Regions from separate parts of the Providencia sp. PROV_01 genome, predicted to be linked through region 1. Evidence: predicted binding sites of a transcription regulator. Region 1 holds the regulator's gene; the other holds the start of a gene.
The links. Region 1 encodes PurR, which represses purine synthesis genes. Its sites were predicted from a motif close to CANGCAAACGTTTGCNTG; they were not measured.

Region 1 (7,576 bases):
ATTTTTACTGGTTTTGACATAATGTCATCCAACTAGAAAACTAAAATCGAAAGTCCTAATGTCTGAAAAAAACAATCCAAACGCCCTAGTGAACCGCTTTAGGGGATACTATCCTGTCGTTATTGATGTTGAAACTGGTGGGTTTAATGCAAAAACTGACGGCCTGTTAGAAATTGCTGCCATCACCTTAAAAATGGATAAAGACGGCTGGCTCTCCATGGATGAAACATTGCATTTTCATGTAGAACCTTTTGAAGGGGCGAATCTTGAACCGTCCGCTCTTGCCTTCACCGGAATTGATCCAACAAACCCTCTACGCGGTGCTGTTAGCGAATATGACGCCCTTCATGCGATATTTAAAGTCATTCGCAAAGGAATGAAAAACACAGATTGTAATCGCGCAATTATTGTCGCTCATAATGCTAATTTTGATCACAGCTTTGTCATGAATGCGGCCGAGCGAGCAGGTTTAAAACGTAATCCTTTCCATCCATTTGCGACCTTCGATACTGCAGCACTGAGTGGCCTTGTATTTGGTCAAACAATTCTGGCAAAAGCTTGTGTTTCTGCGGGTATCCCATTCGATGGTAAACAAGCTCATGGCGCACTGTATGATACGAATCGCACGGCTTTGCTATTTTGTGAAATCGTTAATAAGTGGAAAAAATTGGGTGGTTGGCCAATTATTGAAGACAGTCAATAATCTTTTAGTAAATCACCATGACAGAAAAAACCGTATTTGATGTAAAGCAAAAATGCCTTCGTCAAATACGGTTTTTACGTCTTTTATTTGTGGCTTAATTTAGTCTGCGCTAGCTTCATCTGCTGGACGATATTTATCCGCAGTTTCTTTGATTAGAGACTGGAGCTCACCACGCTGGAACATTTCCATGATGATATCACAGCCACCGACCAGCTCACCATCCACCCATAATTGTGGAAAAGTCGGCCAGTTTGCGTATTTTGGCAATTCAGCGCGAATATCTGGGTTTTGTAAGATATCAACATAAGCAAAACGCTCACCACAAGAAGACAGAGCTTGTACTGCTTGAGCAGAAAAACCACAGCTCGGAAGTTTAGGAGAGCCTTTCATATATAATAAAATTGGGTTTTCTTTAATTTGGCGCTCAATTCTTTCAATAGTTGTCATTTTTAACTTCCTTAAAACAAAGATGCAGGTTTGCAGTCAGCCGGTAACTGAGAGTCTACCGCAACTTAACAGAATACATTGACTGATATAATAAGAAACTGAATTGTTTCATACAATATGCCAGTTTTATAGGGGCATTACTATAGCATTCCAAAAAGCAAAAAGGCATCTTTTCTATCTTCTCTTTACCTAAGTCAAACAAGCAGCTATTTCTAGTTAAAAATGCATATTTGATATATTCAGGTCATCCATTCGCAATATCCATATGATTTCTATGTGTAACTCCCCTATTTATTTGTTAACATCTGTGTAACGTTATTACCTTTACCTTTGTAAGGTTTAACGTGTTATCATTAATATATTAAATATCATATCGCCGATAGGCGAAACTCTAATGATAAGCAGTAACCGACTATTTCGCTCATTTTAAGAGCAAACACCCTAAGTTTTTTGATATAAAAGCAATCAAGGAGTACGCAATGTCATTTGAACTACCCGCTTTACCGTATGCAAAAGATGCTTTAGAACCTTATATCTCAGCTGAAACCTTAGAATATCACTATGGTAAGCACCATAACACGTACGTTGTTAACTTAAATAACCTAATCAAAGGCACTGACTTTGAAGGAAAATCTTTAGAAGAAATTATCAAAACTTCTGAAGCCGGAGTTTTTAACAACGCAGCACAAGTTTGGAATCACACTTTCTATTGGAATTGCTTAGCGCCAAATGCAGGTGGTGAACCAACAGGTAAAGTAGCTGATGCAATCAATAAATCATTCGGTTCTTTCGCTGAATTTAAAGCTCAATTTACTGATGCAGCAACCAAAAATTTTGGTGCAGGTTGGACATGGCTGGTGAAAAAAGCAGATGGTAGCCTTGCTATAGTGAATACATCTAACGCTGCAACACCTATTTCTGGTGATGATAAGCCCGTGTTAACTGTTGATATTTGGGAGCACGCTTACTATATCGATTACCGTAACGCTCGCCCTAAATATTTAGAAAACTTCTGGGCACTGGTTAACTGGAAATTTGTGGAAGAAAATTTAGCATAACAATTTCTGCTTGTTGCTAAGTTTAGATACAGCAAGGGCGAGATATACTCGCCCTTTTAAATTCACCCTACTCAAGGCTGAAATAAAATCAGAAAATATGCGCAGCAAGAAAGATAATTAATGCTAATGAGCCCAGCGCAGCAAGCAATCCATATTTAACATCTGTATCCATGAGTTCCTCTCATTCTAATGTAATTGAATTAATAAATAACCATGAAATAATAAAGGTTATTAAGTATACATATCCAAAAAAGTAAAACTAGTGTCTATATCACATGTTATAACATCAATTATTTCTTTCGTTTTTGCGCTAGATCAGACAAAATCGACAACAAATCGCTAAATTATTGCCAGCAAAGGATCAATGCATCAATATGCAGGTAATTTTTTAACAAGAATTCTTATAGAGACCGGTTATTGGTCAGGAGTTTTTTTCCCCCATGGCAACGATTAAAGATGTGGCGAAGCGCGCTGGCGTATCTACCACAACCGTATCCCATGTTATTAATAAAACGCGCTTTGTAGCTGATGACACTAAGGCTGCGGTTTGGGCTGCAATTAAAGAGCTCAATTATTCGCCAAGTGCGGTTGCCCGTAGTTTAAAAGTTAACCACACAAAGTCGATTGGGTTGTTAGCAACTTCCAGTGAAGCGCCTTACTTCGCTGAGGTGATCGAATCTGTTGAAAATAGCTGTTATGAAAAAGGCTATACGCTGATTCTTTGTAATTCTCATAACAATTTGGGAAAACAAAAAGCGTATTTACAGATGCTAGCACAAAAGCGCGTTGATGGCTTACTTGTGATGTGTTCCGAGTACCCTGATACCTTAATTGGTATGCTAGAAGATTACCGCAATATCCCAATGGTAGTCATGGACTGGGGAACTTCTCGTGGCGATTTTACAGATAGCATTATTGATAACTCGTTCCATGGTGGATACCTAGCAGGTCGCTATTTAATTGACCGTGGGCATCGCGATATTGGAGTGATCCCTGGTTCACTTGAAAGAAATACAGGTATTGGACGTTTAACTGGCTTCAAAAAAGCAATGGAAGAGGCCAAAATTACACTAAAAGAAGAATGGATAGTTCAGGGGGATTTCGAACCTGAGTCTGGCTATAAAGCAATGACGCAAATTTTAAGCCATAAACAGCGCCCTACCGCTGTATTTTGTGGTGGTGATATCATGGCAATGGGAGCAATTTGTGCCGCTGATGAAATGGGATTACGTGTTCCACAAGATATTTCAATCATTGGCTATGATAATGTGCGAAATGCGCGCTATTTTACACCGGCATTGACCACAATCCACCAACCCAAAGAGCGTTTAGGGCAAATGGCCTTCACAATGCTGCTCGATCGTATCGTCAATAAGCGCGAAGATGCTCAAACAATCGAAGTCCACCCTCGCCTTGTAGAACGTCGTTCTGTTGCAGATGGTCCATTTATCGATTACCGCCGATAGTACGAATAACTAGGTTGAAAGCCACTCTGCGTTAAGCGTTTCGTTATCGCCAAGGTAATCTAACAACCAGCTGAGCGCTGGTGATGTATTATTTTCCACCCAAGTTAAACAGCAAGGACTGGGTGGAAAAGGCTGCGCTAATGATAGTTCAACTAATTGGCCGTTTTCACAAAGCGGAGCCGCTCGATGCTCAGGTACCATCCCAACACATAACCCATTAACTAAACAAGCTAAGCCATTTTCCCAGTAAGGCACAACAAGCCGACGCTGGTTATCAAGAGCCCAAGTATCACGTTTGGGTAGGTTACGTGAAGTATCTTCAAGGCACAAACTAGGGTACTCTCTCATTTGATCATCGGTCAGTTTTTCACCTATTCTGGCTAATGGGTGCTCTGGGCTTGCAACACACATCCACGACATAAAACCCATATCACGGAAACTATACCTTTCACCAATTGGAGATGCTCGAGTCGCACCAATCGCAACATCTACACGCCCATCAGCAAGTGCATCCCACACCCCATTAAACACCTCTGGATGAATAAAGAGTTCGATATCAGGAAAATGACGATAAAAATCAAGAATTAGCTGTTCTGTCCGCTGTGGTTTGACAATACAATCAACGGCAATACTAAATTGACCACGCCAACCATTCGCAACTTGCTGACACTGGTGACGAGTATCTGTCATTTTTTTGATAACAGAACGGCTCTCCTTAATAAATATCGCCCCAGCTTCCGTTAGCACAACATCACGATGTCGACGCTCAAACAGAGGAACCGCAAGCCATTCTTCAACTTGCTTAACGGTATAGCTGATTGCAGAAGGTACACGGTGCAATTCTTCAGCAGCACCACTAAAGCTTCCAGTTCGAGCAACTGCATCAATCACTTCGAGTGCATGCGCAGACCACATAACTTCTCCTTTCAAAAATTTTGATAACAAGATCCAAATATTACCGTTTCACAACCTAAAAAAATAGCCTATACAATGGCGTCATCATTAACATTTTTTTAAATATCAGATAAGTAATAATTATGTCGAATACTGTGAAAAAAAACGCCCCTGGATTTATGGTGTACCTTGCAGGACTTAGCATGCTGGGGTTTTTAGCCATTGATATGTATTTACCTGCATTTGGTGCTATGCAAGACACCCTGCATACATCCGAAGGCGCGATCAGTGCTTCTCTCAGTATCTTTTTAGCTGGTTTTGCCTTCGCTCAGCTATTATGGGGGCCATTATCAGACAAACTTGGCCGTAAGCCTGTTCTCATTGTGGGCTTAACTATTTTCATTTTAAGTAGCTTAGCTATTTATTGGGTGGAAACCGCAACACAGCTATTAACACTACGTTTTTTACAGGCGGTTGGAGTCTGCTCCGCGGCTGTTTTGTGGCAAGCACTAGTTATCGACCGCTATGATGAAGCAAATACCCAAAAAGTTTTTGCTTCTATTATGCCGCTAGTCGCGCTATCCCCTGCTTTAGCGCCATTATTAGGTGCATGGGTTCTTGAGCACCAAACATGGGAAGCAATTTTCCTGATCCTAATGGCGGTGGGTATATTACTTTTATTACCAACGCTCTTTTTGAAAAATGTTTCAGTTAAAACAATAACTGATGACAACCAACCACAAGCTAAGATTTCTTTCTCAAATTTGCTCAGTTCCCCTGTTTTCAGCGGCAACGTACTAGTTTATGCATCCTGTAGTGCAGGTTTCTTCGCTTGGCTAACAGGTTCTCCCTTTATTTTACGCAATATGGGCTTCAATCCTGCTGATATTGGTTTGAGTTATATTCCACAAACTCTAGCCTTCATTATTGGTGGATATGGCTGCCGTATTTTATTAGCAAAAATCCGAGCAGAAACAATATTTCCATTGTTACTTCTTGGTTACGCGCTAAGCATGTCCATTTTATTTATCATGGCTATCTATACCACACCATCATTAACCATGATCTTGATTCCATTCTGCTTTATGGCAGCAATGAATGGAGCCTCTTACCCAATTGCAGTATCTAAAGCACTAAATACATTTCCTAGTGCGAGTGGTAAAGCAGCTGCGTTACAAAATGCCTTACAATTAGGGCTATGTTTTTTAGCAAGCCTACTTGTTTCTGCCTTGACCTTCGATCCATTGTTGGCAACAACCGGGGTCATGGCAGTCACAATTATTCCAATGGCCATTGGCTATTTTATGCAACGTTGTGCCAGCAAAAACAATCAAACTCTTAAGCAAGTCGATTACCATGCGAATTCATAAAGTGTAGTTTACTGAATCAACCATGCCGATAAGACTCGGCATGGTTTTTATTTTAGTGAATTCAAGAAAATGTTCCTTCAGTGTATAGCACTTGTGAGGATACGGTAATATTTATTAAGTATGTTGCTATATAACCCATTATTCTTAACTTACAACCCCTAATATTCTCTCATCAATTTTCTTTATTCAAAGCGGATTTCACTAAAAAATAAGGCTTTTATTTTGTCATCTACTAAGATATAGATATTTCTTGGTTAATTTTCTTGTTAAAAAACGTTATCATTGCGACATTAAATAATGAGTGCTCAAAAATGATGTTAAAACAGTATTATCCACCAGATGAATTAAAATCCTTTGTTAGTTCTATTTTGATAATCAAAGAGTTTACAGAGGCAATTAAAATTTTCCCTGGAACTGGTGCTGAAATCTGGGTTTCATCAGATGCTTTTTGCATGACAACAGAGAGCGACTCAGTCGCAGACTCATACCAACTTATTATTCCTAGGGTTAATACGTTTACTGCTAGCCCCAATCATTCTAAAGTCATGGTATTACGTATTCGTCATGATGCCTTACGTTTTTTACTACCTCAAAGCACACTAAATTATACGGATAAACCCATCGCATTGAGTGGCATATGGGAAGACCGCTGGTTTGAAGCTTTAGCTAATTCTTCATTTAAAGAGCTGTTAGAGTGTTTTAATAAGACAAAAGCCAAGAAAAAACCTCATTTCATAGATGAAATCTTAGAGTTGCTATATCGTAACCCAACTAAAAAAATCACTGAAATTGCCGAAGAGACCGGCTTACATGTCCGTGTCATTCAAAAAGAGTTTCTAAAAGAATATGGTATTACGCCAAAAAGGTACCAGATCAATTGTCGCTTAGAACATGTTTTAAAAAGTATGGTAGTAGAACAAGACACCTACCGCTGGTTTGAAACAGGCTATTATGATCAATCCCACTTTTACCGTGATTTTAAAAGATACTTTACTATGACGCCGTCGGCATTTTTAAAATCGAGTTATTCGCTTTTTTACAATACAAAAACTAAGTACCCATTAAGATAGTTCTTAATACATAAGGAGAACGGAATGAGTATTGTTGTGTATGCCCAAATTACAACAGAAAGGACGGATGGGTATTTAACGAAAGAAATCGTTCGTGACTTAGCAAAACTAAGCCGCCGAGAGAAAGGATGCATTCAATATGATCTTATGGCTAAAGAGAATGGTTACATTGTTTTCGAGGAATGGGAAGACACTCAGGCATTAGAGATGCATAAAAATAGCCCTCATTTCAGGCGATTAGTTGAAGCAATTGAACGTGATAACGCCAGCTTTTCTGTCAATTTTAGTGAAAGATGATCTATTAATAATGAAAGCTAGAGCTAGTTGTCATTTTTGAGAATTTTAATCATCTTTATTTAATAGAACTTCATAACCTACATTCAAGAAACAAAGATTGAACGTGTTTCATTCAGGCTATAGCATAAACCATTATTGCTATAGCCTACCTGACTGTTTATGCCGCTATTTATCTTTCAAGCACGAAACACGGTTATTACTTTGCATGCCTATTTACTCTGTTTTTGCTGCGTCAGCCAATTCTTCTGCTTGTTGTAATAATCTTTCTTGT
Region 2 (7,576 bases), 1.5 Mb from region 1:
CATAATCTTCACTTGGTGCTAACGCAATGGGTTGGTGTTGCCAATGGACCATATCAGTGCTTGTTGCATGACCCCAATGCATGGGACCCCAAATCGCACTAAATGGATGATGTTGATAAAAAGCGTGGTATTGTCCTTGGTGATAGATCAAACCATTAGGGTCATTCATCCAGCCTACATAAGGGGCAAGGTGGTATTGTGGGTAGAACTGCAATTTCATGTTTTCTCTTGCTGTTTTGATGGTTTCGTTGGCTAATTCAAGTTGTTTTTTCATTATGGCTTCCTGAACATTTTTCGATCGCGATAACAAAATGGGCACATGAAATTCAATAATAGGTGCGTTTATTTGCTGGCTTCTTTATACTTAATGTTAACGTTAACAGTTTGCGTTTACTAGTTTTATTTTCATGAGTTGGTAATGTGTTATTTATGAATAAGAATAAAGGTTAAAAATATAAAACTCGCAAAGGAGATATAATGAAAGTTTGGGCATTAGGGGATGCAGTTATTGATTTAATTCCTCTTCAAAACATGCAATATGAAGCTTGTGCTGGTGGTGCGCCTGTAAATGTCGCCGCTGGGGTTGCACGCTTAGGGCAAAATAGTGGTTTTATTGGACGAGTCGGTGAAGAAGCTTTCGGGCATTTCATGCAAAAAACCTTATTTGATATAGGGGTTGATACGAGTGCGATGGAATTTGATGAAAAGTATAAAACAAGTACTGTTCTCGTCTCGTTGCATGAAAACGGAGAACGTGAATTTTCTTTTTTAGTTTCTCCTTCGGCTGACCAATTTTTAACGACAAACAACTTACCGCAATTTGGTCATGATATTTTGCATTTTTGCTCATTAGCTCTAGTGCATCACCAATGTAGAGCGTCTCTATCAACAGCTATCGAACAACTAAAACTCGCTGGTGGGTTACTGAGTTTTGATATTAATATTCGTCCACAAATGTGGTCTGATCCCGATGAAATGCACCAAGTTGTTGATAATTTTGCAAAACGAGCGGATATTTTAAAACTTTCTGATGATGAGCTGCTGTGGTTAACGCAAGAAAGTCGTTTTGAAAATGCAATCGCCAAATTGCAAGGCTATCCTGCCCAATTAAAAATTGTTACTCAAGGGGCTAAAGGTTGTCAGGTGTTCACTTCTTTGGTTCAAATGGCCGTAAGTGCTTATTTAGTAGAAAGTATTGATACCACAGGGGCTGGCGATGCATTTATGGCGGGGTTGTTGGCGGCCATTTCACAATATGGGCTAGTCAATGAAAAAGAGGGGCTGATGAAGGTCATTTCGCAAGCTACTGCTTGTGGTGCATTGGCGACAACCAAAAAAGGTGCTATTGCCGCAGCGCCGACACAAGAGGAATTATGTGCATTTATGCAGCAGCAACCACCATTACATCAGCGTGATGTTTTTTGATGAATATATATGCAGCGAGTAAATAAAAGGTAGCGATATAGTTACCTTTTATTTTAAGAATACTTGATATAATTCAACCTATATTATGATGTTGATAAGTTTTATTTTTTGCATTTTGGCGTATGATAAGTAGCTAATATTATTTAATCAGATTTATTGTGGATAAATTATGTTGCTTCGCTCGGGAGTAGCTCTTGCTATTTTTTCCTATATCTTATGGGGAATCACACCATTATTTTATCGTTTACTTCCCGGAGCGGAACCTTTAGAGCTACTTGCAGAACGTCTTATTTGGTCTGTGCCTATACTTTTTTTTGTTCGCTTAATTATTAAAAATAAATCTTTATGGCGCGAGGTATGGTCTGATAAACGGTCGATAATTTTGTGTTTATTTAGTTCGTCGGTTATGGCGATATCTTGGACAACATTTACCTACGCATTAACTCACGGACAGGTGTTAGCCGCGAGTCTTGGATATTTTATTAACCCATTATTCTCTATTCTACTTGGTGTTTTGTTTCTTCGCGAACGGCTTGTTTTTGCAGAAAAAATGGCTGTTATTTTTATTTGTGCGGGGGTTGGTTACCAAATTTGGCAGTATGGTGAATTACCTATTTTAGCGTTAGTTATGGGGAGTGCTTTTGCGGTATATGGATTAATCCGTAAATTTATTCGATTTGATGTGATTACGTCTTTATTTCTAGAAGCGCTTTGGTTGCTGCCCATTGCAATAGCGATCTCTTGGTGGTTAGCTTCTAATGGTTTAAGCGCTGTGGCGCAAGGGGATTGGCAAATTAAAGTTCTTTATATGTTAGCGGCTCCAGTCACGATCATTCCTTTGCTCTTTTTTACTGCGGCAATTAAACGAACGTCATTAACGGTAATAGGTTTAGCACAATATATAGAACCAACAATTCAATTCTTATTAGCCGTATTTTTATTTAATGAGCTATTTGATTGGGTCAAAGGCATTAGTTTCTCACTTATTTGGATTGGTTTAATATTTTGTGTGTTAGCAATCTTACGCAAACAGTATATTAAATTTTCTCATAAAGAACCTTTTATTACTGGGCGTGACAAAACACCATTAGATTAAATAGTTAACCATCATTATCAATAGTTTATAAGATTATTGTCTTATGGCATTTTTTCCTCGATAGCAAAAGCAAACGGTTGCGTATATAATTGGTAGTAACTTTTTTGTCGGTAAGGTTATCAATCATGAATCAATTAGGTACTGCGCTGTGTAAATCTGCAACAAAAGTCATGTTGTTAGGTGCTGGAGAGTTAGGCAAGGAAGTTGCGATTGAATGTCAACGGTTGGGCATCGAAGTCATTGCGGTTGATCGCTATGATAATGCGCCAGCGATGCATATTGCACACCGTAGCTATACAATAAACATGCTTGATGGCGAAGCGCTGAAGCAAATAGTTTCAATTGAAAAACCCGATATTATTGTGCCTGAAATTGAAGCGATTGCGACACAGGTATTAATGGAACTGGAACAACAAGGACAAAAAGTGGTTCCGTCTGCGAAAGCGATTGTTCTTACTATGGATAGAGAAGGGATCCGCCGCTTAGCCGCAGAAGAGTTGAAATTACCAACATCAGAGTATCAATTTGTAGACAGTAAACTCGATTTTATCGCAGCAGCAGAAAAAATCGGCTTTCCTTGTATTGTTAAGCCAGTGATGAGTTCGTCAGGGAAGGGGCAAAGTGTGATCCATTCTCGAGACGAATTAAATCAAGCTTGGGATTACTCACAGGAAGGTGGTCGAGCAGGTCAAGGCCGTGTAATTGTTGAAAAAATGGTTAATTTTGATTTTGAAATTACATTATTAACGGTCAGTGCCGTGGATGGGATTCACTTTTGTGCGCCAGTAGGGCATCGACAAGAAAAAGGGGATTATCGTGAGTCTTGGCAGCCACAGTACATGAGTGAGGTGGCGTTGAAAAAAGCGCAGGATGTTGCTGAGAAAATTGTTACCTCTCTGGGGGGCTACGGAATATTTGGTGTTGAATTATTTGTGTGCGGTGACGATATTATTTTTAATGAAGTTTCGCCTCGTCCCCATGATACAGGCATGGTGACGCTGATTTCACAAAATTTATCTGAGTTTGCTTTACATGTTCGTGCATTTCTTGGCTTCCCAATCGGTGTGATCCGCCAATATGGACCAAGTGCATCCGCGGTTATTTTACCTAGTTTACAAAGCCAAAATGTGATTTTTTCAAATATTGGTGCAGCATTGGGATCGGATACTCAATTACGGTTATTTGGTAAACCTGAAATTGCAGGAACTCGCCGGTTAGGTGTTGCTTTGGCAATTGCAGATTCGATTGAAAGTGCATTAGAGCTGGCGCAAAAAACCGCTAATACAGTGTGTGTTTCTGGTTGATTTTAATGAAGTTAGTGCTGAACATTTTTGTTTCGCTACTGCTTTTTATATTATCCCAAATAATTGAGGTTGCATCTGGCTTGGCTAATGGGGTTTGATTGGCACTAATAACGGGGATTCCACCTAATAATTGAATGCCAATAGCCCCGTTAAAGTGCTCGTCATTAAAGAAATTATTATTAATCGCTAATCCAGCCAGATTGATAGAGTAAGGTAGCTTATTGACTAACTTAACCCCATTAGCATTTTGAGTTACGTAAATATTTTTAAATGCATCTTCTTGGGGCTGAATTCTTACTAATTTGAATCTTAAGGTTATTCTTGTACAAGATTTTATTTACCCTTATTCCTAGTTTCATTGAAAGAGATATCCGCTATCTTTAATAAGCGAGTATTTATTGGAGTAAGATTGGTGCGCTCCATTTCTTACTATAATCCGGCGTAAAAGTAGAATAAGGAAAGTGATGATGGTTCGTTATGTCGCTGGCTTAATGTCATTAGGATTAATGTCTTTTTTATCAACAGCACAAAATCTTGAACAACAATTTAGCTTATGGGTGGCGAATGAAAAAGATAAAATCGAGTGTTTTGAACCGCAATCATCATTTAAGTATTGCTTAGGTGAACGACCAAATAGCGGTTTGGCTGTTTTTGACCAGAAAGGGCAAGAAGTTTACCAGCTTTATTATTTTGACAACTGGCCAGATGAAGCACAGGACGGGGTATACCGAATTCGTAAAGAAAATAAAATTGGTTTTGCAGATGCGATATCAGGGGAAGTCGTGATTGATGCAATTTATGATTGCGCATATCCCTTTGAAGCAGGGAAAGCGAAAGTCGGTATCGGATGTGAAACACAAACTGATGGTGAGCACAGTTGGTGGGTTGGTGGTAATTGGACTACGATTACACGCTAAACGTATATAGATATCATAAGGTTTCAGGTAACTCAGCTTTAGGTTTTTACGTTATTAGTGAAATTTATTCACAATAAACATCATTTTAACCATGCATACTTCATTTTTTAACTTATTGAAAACAAATTGAAATTGTAATGCAGATCACGTTTTTAAGCTCATTTGACCTCCCTAAAAACCATTCAAAGTAAAAAACAAACCGCTTAATTCCATATGGCACCACTTAGCATAACTTTAGTCATTTGCTGAGTGTAATTTCATACCATATACACCATGGCAGAGCTCAATTTTTTGATTCAATACAGTTCAACCACTGCCAATTAAAAACCCATCAACGATAAATGATAAGCAACGAAAACACAGTGATATCGTTTTTTATGATGGCTAATACAAAATCAATGGCATGTTCGTTTTACCTCAGAAGGGTGTTCTATGAACAAAAATGGTATTTTAAAGCACATTCCGTGGATGATCCTTGGGATAATCGGTGCGGTCTGTCTGGGGGTAGTTGCACTCAGGCGTGGTGAGCACATCAGTGCTCTTTGGATTGTCGTCGCTTCTGTGGCGGTGTATCTCATAGCATATCGTTATTACAGCTTATATATCGCTAAAAAAGTGATGAAGCTGGACGAAACACGTGCGACTCCAGCCGTCATTAATAATGACGGGTTAAACTATGTTCCGACAAATAAAAACGTTCTATTTGGTCACCACTTTGCCGCGATTGCAGGGGCGGGGCCATTAGTCGGACCTGTTCTTGCTGCTCAAGTCGGCTATTTACCCGGCACCTTATGGTTGCTTGCAGGGGTTGTGTTAGCCGGTGCAGTGCAAGATTTCATGGTGTTATTTATTTCATCACGTCGTAATGGTGCATCATTAGGGGAAATCGTTAAAGAAGAGCTAGGCCCAATTCCGGGAACGCTGGCACTCTTTGGGTGCTTCCTAATCATGATCATTATCCTTGCTGTATTAGCATTGATTGTGGTGAAAGCCTTGGCAGAAAGCCCATGGGGTGTCTTTACTGTTGTGTCAACGGTACCAATCGCCTTATTTATGGGGATATATATGCGATATATCCGACCAGGGCGTGTTGGTGAGGTTTCAGTCATTGGTATCGTCTTGTTAGTTGCCTCTATCTGGTTTGGTGGCGTGATTGCTCACGACCCATACTGGGGCCCAGCACTGACATTCAAAGACACGACGATTACTTACGCGTTAGTGGGTTATGCATTTGTCTCTGCATTATTACCTGTATGGCTAATTTTAGCGCCTCGTGACTATTTAGCGACATTCTTGAAAATTGGGGTTATCGTTGGTTTAGCGATTGGTATCGTTATTCTAAACCCTGAATTAAAAATGCCAGCAGTGACGCAATTTGTTGATGGTTCAGGTCCTGTTTGGAAAGGTACTCTATTCCCATTCTTGTTTATTACCATCGCTTGTGGTGCGGTATCCGGTTTCCATGCGCTTATTTCCTCAGGGACAACACCTAAGTTATTAGCAAACGAAAAAGATGCGCGTTACATCGGTTATGGTGCAATGTTAATGGAGTCATTTGTTGCGATTATGGCTTTGGTCGCGGCTTCTATTATCGAACCAGGCCTGTATTTTGCTATGAATACGCCGCCAGCAGCGTTAGGTATTACCATGCCTAACTTGCATGAGCTGGGGGGGCCAGATGGCGCGGCTATCATGGCTCAACTGAAAGATGTATCTGTTCATGCAGCAGCTACAGTAAGCTCATGGGGCTTTGTGATTTCACCTGAACAAATCATGCAAACTGCGAAAGATATTGGTGAGCCGTCGGTATTAAACCGAGCAGGTGGTGCGCCAACATTAGCGGTGGGTATTGCGTTTGTTTTCCACGAAATCATGCCTGCGGCAAATATGGGCTTCTGGTATCACTTTGGTATTCTGTTTGAAGCTCTGTTTATCTTAACCGCATTGGATGCAGGGACTCGTTCAGGCCGCTTTATGCTGCAAGATTTATTGGGTAACTTTGTTCCATTCTTGAAGAAAACAGATTCACTGGTTGCTGGTATCATAGGTACAGCTGGTTGTGTTGGGCTGTGGGGTTATTTATTGTATCAAGGTGTTGTTGACCCACTGGGCGGTGTTAAGAGCTTATGGCCTCTGTTCGGTATCTCGAACCAAATGTTAGCAGCAGTTGCTTTAGTCTTGAGTACAGTAGTGCTGATTAAGATGAAACGCAGTAAATACATTATGGTGACTGTATTACCTGCAGTATGGCTATTAATCTGTACAACTTGGGCATTGGGACTGAAATTATTCAGTGATAACCCACAACTGGAAGGATTCCTATACTTAGCGAAATCTTATAAAGATAAGATTGCGGCAGGTGGTGCAGAGTTAACTGCACAAGAAATTACTAATATGAATCACATTATTATTAATAACTACACCAACGCAGGGCTGAGTATTCTATTCTTGGTGGTTGTCTACGGTATCATTTTCTATGGTATTCGCGTTGGGATGAAAGCGCACAAAAACCCAGAGCGTACAGACAAAGAAACACCTTATGTTCCTGTACCTAAAGAGGGCGTGAAAGTTTCATCTTCACATTAAGTCACCCTTCAACGAAATTGAACATCGGAAGATGTTCGGTAAATGAAAGGTCGCCCTACATTGTGTGTTCATGATGTAGGGCATTTGTATTGGAGAGGCTGATGTTTGGAAATCTCGGCAAAACAGGAAAATACCTCGGGCAAGCAGCACGCATGCTAATTGGTATTCCTGATTATGATACCTATGTGCAGCATATGAGTGATAATCACCCAGATAAACCTGTGATGACCTACAAAGAATTTTTTCGC

Region 2: the regulator PurR is predicted to act here: its motif matches at 2,588-2,605, upstream of purT (formate-dependent phosphoribosylglycinamide formyltransferase).

The regions. Positions count from the first base shown of each region.
Region 1 covers NZ_JBRFKD010000002.1:2,943,510-2,951,085, forward strand. The annotation lists gene rnt (ribonuclease T) at 59-703, shown strand; gene ACU696_RS14300 (Grx4 family monothiol glutaredoxin) at 803-1,150, opposite strand; gene sodB (superoxide dismutase [Fe]) at 1,630-2,208, shown strand; gene purR (HTH-type transcriptional repressor PurR) at 2,649-3,674, shown strand; gene punR (DNA-binding transcriptional activator PunR) at 3,684-4,589, opposite strand; gene punC (purine nucleoside transporter PunC) at 4,712-5,938, shown strand; gene ACU696_RS14325 (helix-turn-helix transcriptional regulator) at 6,250-7,008, shown strand; gene ACU696_RS14330 (putative quinol monooxygenase) at 7,033-7,305, shown strand; gene ACU696_RS14335 (riboflavin synthase) at 7,519-7,576, opposite strand, start outside.
Region 2 covers NZ_JBRFKD010000002.1:1,427,322-1,434,897, forward strand. The annotation lists gene ACU696_RS07090 (glycoside hydrolase family 32 protein) at 1-274, opposite strand, end outside; gene ACU696_RS07095 (aminoimidazole riboside kinase) at 478-1,425, shown strand; gene rarD (EamA family transporter RarD) at 1,595-2,521, shown strand; gene purT (formate-dependent phosphoribosylglycinamide formyltransferase) at 2,647-3,825, shown strand; gene ACU696_RS07110 (WG repeat-containing protein) at 4,290-4,742, shown strand; gene ACU696_RS07115 (carbon starvation CstA family protein) at 5,175-7,328, shown strand; gene ACU696_RS07120 (YbdD/YjiX family protein) at 7,430-7,576, shown strand, end outside.